2 regions of the Streptomyces sp. NPDC041205 genome follow, and region 2 is predicted to be linked to the other one. Evidence: riboswitches for the same ligand, from Rfam matches in the RefSeq annotation. Region 2 holds a riboswitch; the other holds the start of a gene.
What was found. Region 2 has a riboswitch for S-adenosylmethionine ahead of ACZ6BG_RS02115 (aminotransferase class V-fold PLP-dependent enzyme). Riboswitches for the same ligand answer to the same signal wherever they lie in the genome.

Region 1: it holds a riboswitch for S-adenosylmethionine, as region 2 does, so the genes downstream of both, thrC (threonine synthase) here and ACZ6BG_RS02115 (aminotransferase class V-fold PLP-dependent enzyme) in region 2, are expected to answer to the same signal.

The regions. Positions count from the first base shown of each region.
Region 1 covers NZ_JBVIZH010000005.1:75,701-79,099, reverse strand. Annotated here, with positions in the region: gene ACZ6BG_RS22900 (ubiquitin-like small modifier protein 1) at 175-450, opposite strand; gene thrC (threonine synthase) at 565-1,887, opposite strand; SAM riboswitch class I at 1,881-2,032, opposite strand; gene ACZ6BG_RS22890 (glucosyl-3-phosphoglycerate synthase) at 2,164-3,147, shown strand; gene ACZ6BG_RS22885 (alpha,alpha-trehalose-phosphate synthase (UDP-forming)) at 3,324-3,399, shown strand, end outside.
Region 2 covers NZ_JBVIZH010000001.1:465,881-469,279, forward strand. Annotated here, with positions in the region: gene ACZ6BG_RS02110 (glycerate kinase family protein) at 1-590, shown strand, start outside; gene ACZ6BG_RS02115 (aminotransferase class V-fold PLP-dependent enzyme) at 473-1,945, opposite strand; SAM riboswitch class IV at 2,151-2,267, opposite strand; gene trpD (anthranilate phosphoribosyltransferase) at 2,353-3,399, opposite strand, start outside.

The DNA of each region.
Region 1 (3,399 bases), on a different contig from region 2:
AGGCAGGACACTTTGGCTACTTCTTGTCGGCTCCGCGGCCGACTTCGAATATGCGCGCGGCACTGCGTACGCCGGAAACGGCGCTCCATTCCCAACTGTACCGCGCTCAACCATACAGAATTGCCCCCTCCGCTTCTCTCGCGGAGGGGGCAGTCCCGGTGACTCTGCGTGCGCTCAGCCGCCGGCGACGGCGGGAATGATCGAAACCCCGGCGCCGTCCGGCGTCGCGGTCTCCAGACCCTGCTCGAACCGCACGTCGTCGTCGTTCACGTACACGTTCACGAACCGCCGCAGCTTGCCCTGGTCGTCCAGGACCCGGGCGGCGATACCGGTGTGGTTCTTCTCCAGGTCGGCGATGACCTCACCGAGGGTCGCCCCCTCGGCGGCGACCTCGGCCTTGCCGCCGGTGTAGGTGCGAAGAATGGTGGGGATGCGGACGTTGACGCTCATGGGTTCACCTCAGGGGTACGGGGAGGACGGGGAGCGCCCCGTCAGGGGCGCGAGGAACTGCGCGAGGACGGACCACGACCCGCGGTCGGCAGCGGACCACAGGCCCTACGGCGACTAACCGGCAAGCCCCGCGGAGCGGAACGCGTCGAGGCTCGGCTTGATCGTGGCCGTCGCCTGGGACGTCTCGGCGACCGCGTCGAGCGTCTTGAGCCCGTCCCCGGTGTTGAGCACGACGGTGGTGAGCGAGGGGTCGATGAGGCCGGCCTCGATCAGCTTCTTCGCGACGCCGACGGTCACCCCGCCCGCGGTCTCCGCGAAGATCCCCTCCGTGCGCGCGAGCAGCTTGATCGCGTCGACGACCTGCTCGTCGTCGACGTCCTCCACCGCGCCACCCGTGCGGCGCGCGATGTCGAGGACGTACGGCCCGTCGGCCGGGTTGCCGATGGCCAGGGACTTGGCGATGGTGTCCGGCTTCTGCGGCCGCACGACGTCGTGGCCCGCCTTGAACGCGGTGGACACCGGCGAGCAGCCCTCCGCCTGCGCCCCGAAGATCTTGTACGGCTTGTCCTCGACGAGGCCGAGCGCGATCAGCTCCTTCAGACCCTTGTCGATCTTCGTGAGCTGGGAGCCGGAGGCGATGGGGATGACGAGCTGGTCGGGCAGGCGCCAGCCGAGCTGCTCGCAGATCTCGTACGCGAGGGTCTTGGAGCCCTCGCCGTAGTACGGCCGCAGGTTGACGTTGACGAAGCCCCAGCCCTCGCCGAGCGGGTCGCCGATCAGCTCGGAGCAGAAGCGGTTCACGTCGTCGTAGTTGCCCTCGATGCCGACGAGCTCCCCGCCGTACACCGCGGCCATGACGACCTTGCCCTGCTCCAGGTCGTGCGGGATGAACACGCAGGAGCGGAAGCCCGCGCGGGCGGCGGCGGCGCCGACGGCACCGGCGAGGTTGCCCGTGGAGGAGCAGGACAGGGTGGTGAAGCCGAAGGCGCGCGCGGCTTCGAGCGCCTGCGCGACGACGCGGTCCTTGAAGGAGTGCGTGGGGTTGCCCGAGTCGTCCTTGATGAACAGCTTGCCCTGCTCGACGCCGAGTTCGGCGGCGAGGTTGTCGGCCTTGACGAGCTTGGTCCAGCCCGGGTTCAGGTTCGGCTTGTCGGCCACGTCGGCGGGGACGGGAAGCAGCGGGGCGTACCGCCAGATGTTGGCGGGTCCTGACTCGATCCGCTTGCGCAGGCCCTCCGGGTCGCCGAGGGGAAGGTCGTAGGCGACTTCCAGGGGTCCGAAACACTCGGCGCAGGCGAAGATGGGGCCGAGGTCGAAGCGGGTTCCGCACTCGCGGCAGGAGAGACCGGAAGCGGGTCCGAGATCGACGGTGTCCGCGGAAGGCGTGGTGGTGGCGACAGTCTGCACAGCCATGGAGGCGAGGCCCTTTCTCCTCATCTTCCTCGCGGCGCATCTCGCCACGAGACGGAATTGGCACCTTCCCGAGCCGGGAGCCTCGCGGCGCGCGTTCGCGGCGACGAGACCGGCTGGAGGGTTGCCGGGGCTTCAACGGGCCGTATCCCTCTGCCCCTCTGGATGAGCGGTATTCGATTGTGACGCCCGGGACCCCCGACATGCGATGGTCACCGGCGTTGTTCAAGACTGTAACCGAAGCCTTGGACCCTTGAGATAGTCGTCCGATGCGCGAGATGGATCACAACCGGGAGGACGCGCGTGCTGGAAGAGGTCGAGCGCTGGCTGAGCAGGCGTTCCTGGTCCGTCGCCGACCGAGCGCCCGGCGCCCTGACAGCCGCCAAGCGTGACCTCGGCACCTCGGTGAGCGTGGTGCTGCCCGCCCTCGACGAGGAGGAGACGGTCGGCGGGATCGTCGCCGAGATCCGCAGGGAGCTGATGGAGCGGGTGCCGCTCGTCGACGAGCTCGTGGTGATCGACTCCGGCTCCGCGGACCGCACGGCCGAGGTGGCCGCGGCCGCCGGGGCCCGGGTGGTGCACCGGGACGCGATCCTGCCGCGGCTGCCCGCCGTGCCGGGCAAGGGCGAGGTCCTGTGGCGTTCCCTGCTGGTCACCCGCGGTGACATCGTGGCGTTCGTCGACGCGGACCTGAAGGAGTTCTCGGCGGACTTCGTCTCCGGCATCGTGGGGCCGCTCCTCACGGAGCCGGACGTGCAGTTCGTGAAGGCGATGTACGACCGCCCGATGACGGTGTCCGACGGCCCCGCGGCCGACGGCCCGGCGTCCGGCGCGACGGCCGGGCAGGGCGGCCGGGTCACCGAGCTGATGGCGCGGCCCCTGCTGAACATGCACTGGCCGCAGCTCGCGGGCTTCGTGCAGCCCCTCGGCGGCGAGTACGCGGCCCGCAGGTCGCTCCTCGAACGCCTCCCCTTCCCCGTCGGGTACGGCGTGGAGCTCGGCCTGCTCGTCGACGCGCTGCACACCGTGGGCCTGGACGCGCTCGCGCAGGTCGACGTGGGGGTGCGCAGGCACCGGCACCAGGACGGGCAGGCGCTCGGCCGGATGGCGGCGGCGATCTACCGCACCGCGCAGCTGCGGCTCGCCCGCGCCCATCTCGTACGCCCCGAGCTGACCCAGTTCGTCCGCGGCGAGCACGGCTTCGAGCCGCGGACGTACGCGGTGGACACGGAGGAGCGGCCGCCGATGGCGGAGGTGGCGGAGTACGCGGAGCGGCGGGTGGCCTGAGGGGGTGGGCGGGGGCGCCGGGCGGGCTGTGCCGGGGGCCGCGGGCAGGTCGTATACGGCCCGCCCGCCGTTCGCGCGCGGGGCGCGGAGGGGACGTCTCAGGCAGGGCCGCTCAGGGATGTGACGTTCCCCGGCCATACGTTTGAGCGTTTCCGCGAGCGGCTAGGTTTCGGCACATGGCTTCCCAGCAGGCGGGCGCAGCCCAGGTCCTCGTCGCGTCCAACCGCGGCCCGGTGACGTACTCCCTCGGCC
Region 2 (3,399 bases):
GCCTCGAACACTGGGCGTACGTCCTGACCCGCGACCTGAACGTCACCACCGACCTCTGCAACGGCGTCGGGACCGGCGCGTCCGGCGGCCTCGGCGCCGGGCTCGCCGCGCTCGGCGCCCGGCTCCTGCCCCGCTTCGACGTGCTCCTGGACCATCTGGACCTGGACGCCCGGCTCGCCCGCGCCGATCTGGTCGTCACCGCCGAGGGCGCCCTGGACCACCAGACGCCGCGCGGCAAGGTCCCGGCCGAGGTGGCCCGGCGCGCCAAGCGGTTCGGGCGCCCTGTCCTGGTGCTCGCGGGCACCATCGGGGACGGGGCGCACGCGGTCCGGGACCTTGGCGTGGACGCCTACAGCGCGATCCTGCCCGCCCCGGTGTCACTCCCGGAGGCGCTGAGCCGGGGCGGCGAGTTCCTGACGGACGCGACGGAGCGCGCCCTGCGCATGATCGTCCTGGGGTCCCGGCTGCGCCGTCAGGCAGCGGCGGCGTCCGCGGGACCGGCGACGGCACTGTGCGCCGCACCGGCCGCCACCGCGCCCGTCTCCGCCACGCCGGTGTCCGGCACGCACCGCCCGTCCTCCGTGCGGTAGTTCCAGCGCGCCCCGTCGGTCACCAGCTCGCGGACGGCGCGCACGAAGCGCTCCACGTGCTCGTCGGGGGTGCCCGCGCCGAAGCTCACCCGGATCGCGTTCAGGGACCGCTCGCCGGGCGCGGCCTCCGGGGCGCCGCACTCGCCGGGCTCGTCGGGGGCGCCGCCGAGCAGGGTGCGCACGAGCGGGTGGGCGCAGAAGAGGCCGTCGCGCACCCCGATGCCGTACTCCGCGGACAGGGCGGCGGCGAAGTGCGAGCTGTTCCAGCCGTCCACGACGAAGGAGATGACGCCCACGCGCGGCGCGTCGTCCCCGAACAGGGAGAGCACCCGCACCTGCGGCACCGCAGCGAGCCCTTCGGTGACCCTCGCGATCAGGTGCCGCTCCCGCTCCACGAGCGCGTCGAACCCGGCCTCGTCCAGGGCCTTGCAGGCGGAGGCGATGGAGTAGGCGCCGATGACGTTGGGCGAACCGGCCTCGTGCCGGGCGGCCGTGTCGTGCCACTCGACGTCCACTCCCCCGTCGGTGCGCCGCGCGACCTTCCGCGAGGCTCCGCCACCGGCGAGGTACGGCTCGGCGCCCTGCAGCCAGTCGGCCCGCCCCGCGAGCACACCGGAGCCGAAGGGCGCGTACAGCTTGTGCCCGGAGAAGGCGATCCAGTCGACGTCCAACTCCCGTACGTCCACGGGGTGGTGGGGCGCGAGCTGGGCGGCGTCGAGGACGATGCGGGCGCCGTGCGCGTGCGCGGCGGCGGCCAGCTCGCGCACCGGCCACAGCTCGCCGGTGACGTTCGACGCGCCGGTGACGCACACCAGGGCGGGGCCATGGAGGCCGCGGTCGGCGAGGGCGCGCTCCAGGGTGTGGACGGCCTCGTCGTGGGTGCGCGGGGCGTCGAGGTAGGTGACGCGGGCGTCGCGCCAGGGCAGCAGCGAGGCGTGGTGCTCGGTCTCGAATACGAAGACCTGGCAGTCGGCGGGCAGGGCGGCGGCGAGCAGGTTCAGCGAGTCGGTGGTCGACCGCGTGAACACCACCTGGTCGCCCTCGCGGCAGCCCAGGAACTCGGCGACGGTCTTCCGCGCGTTCTCGAACAGGTCGGTCGACAGCTGCGACAGGTATCCGGCGCCGCGGTGCACGCTCCCGTAGTACGGCGCGTATGCGGCCACGTCGTCCCAGACCCGCTGCAGGGCCGGGGCGCTGGCGGCGTAGTCGAGCGCGGCGTAGGTCACCTCGCCGCCGGTGACGAGGGGGACGGTGACATCGCGGCCGAGGACCGGCAGCGGTGCGGCACAGCAGGGGTCGGCGGAGTCGGTGGTGGTGGCGGACTCGGTGGCGACGGCGTGCGGGCGTGCGGACATGGCGGTATCTCCCGGCAGGACAGGGCGGAATGGCTGTGAAGGACCCGCACGACGGCCGGACGGCCACTTCGCGTACGGGGGGTGCCTCGACGCACGGCCGCACACGGGCCGGACGGAGGATTCTCAGAACGGGGCCGAAGCCCTAGCGCATTCGCTGAACCACGAGACTGCTCCCTCGACGACCAGGACCCCTGGTGACGCGAGGGGTCCGCGCTTGCGGCGGACCTTGCTGTCCACCGCCTGGTCTTCACCCGGGGCACCCCGCCACGGACGGAGGGTTGCCGGACAGCGGGCCGGGGCCTAGTCGCTGTCGCTCATGACCTGCGCAGCATCTTGCCACACGATCTTGGACGCGCAACACCGCAGTCCAGAATCCGGACTGCGGTGTGCGCCACACCTCGGGGGGCTCAGCGGTTGCTGGCCGCCACCCACCGCGCGAGCGCGGCCTTCGCCGCCCCGGAGTCGATGGCCTCGGCCGCCTTGGCCATCCCCGCCCGCACCTGCTCCGTGAGCGACCCGTCGCCCGGCTCCAGGGCGACCAGCGCCGCGGCCGAGTTCAGGAGCACCGCGTCCCGCACGGGCCCCGTCTCGCCGTCCAGGAGCCGCCGCGCGACCTCCGCGTTGTACGAGGCGTCGGCGCCCCGCAGCGCCTCGACCGGGACCAGGTCGATGCCGACGTCCCGGGGGTCGAAGGGCTCCTCGCGGACGCCCCCGTCCCGGACCACCCACACCCGCGACGTGGCCGTGGTCGTCAGCTCGTCGAGCCCGTCGTCACCGCGGAAGACGAGCGCCGACGAGCCGCGCTCGGCGAGGACACCGGCGAGGATCGGCGCCATCCGGGCGTCGGCGACACCGGTGGCCTGGGCCCGCACCTTGGCCGGGTTGGTGAGCGGGCCGAGGAAGTTGAAGGTGGTCCTGATGCCCAGTTCGCGCCGGGCGGGCGCCACGTGCCGCAGCGCGGGGTGGAACTTCACCGCGAAGCAGAAGGTGATCCCGGCCTCCTCGGCGACCTCACGCACCCGTCTGGGGGTGAGCTCCAGGTTCACACCGAGCTTCTCCAGGACGTCGGAGGCGCCGCTCGCGGAGGACGCCGCGCGGTTGCCGTGCTTGACGACCTTCGCGCCGGTCCCGGCGACGACGATCGCCGACATGGTGGAGATGTTCACGGTCTTGGCGCCGTCGCCGCCGGTGCCGACGATGTCGACGCTCGGCCCCGGCACCTCGATGACGTGGGCGTGCGCGTACATCGTCCGGACCAGACCGGAGATCTCCTCGACGGTCTCGCCCTTGGCGCGCAGCGCCACCGCGAAGCCCGCGATCTGCGCGTCCGTGGCCTCGCCGCTCATGATGCGGTCCATGGCCCAGGCCGTGTCGTCCGCGCTCTGGTCGCGCCCGTCGAGCAGCCCGTTCAGTACGTCGGGCCAGGAACGGGCCGCCGCGGTGTCGCCTCCTGC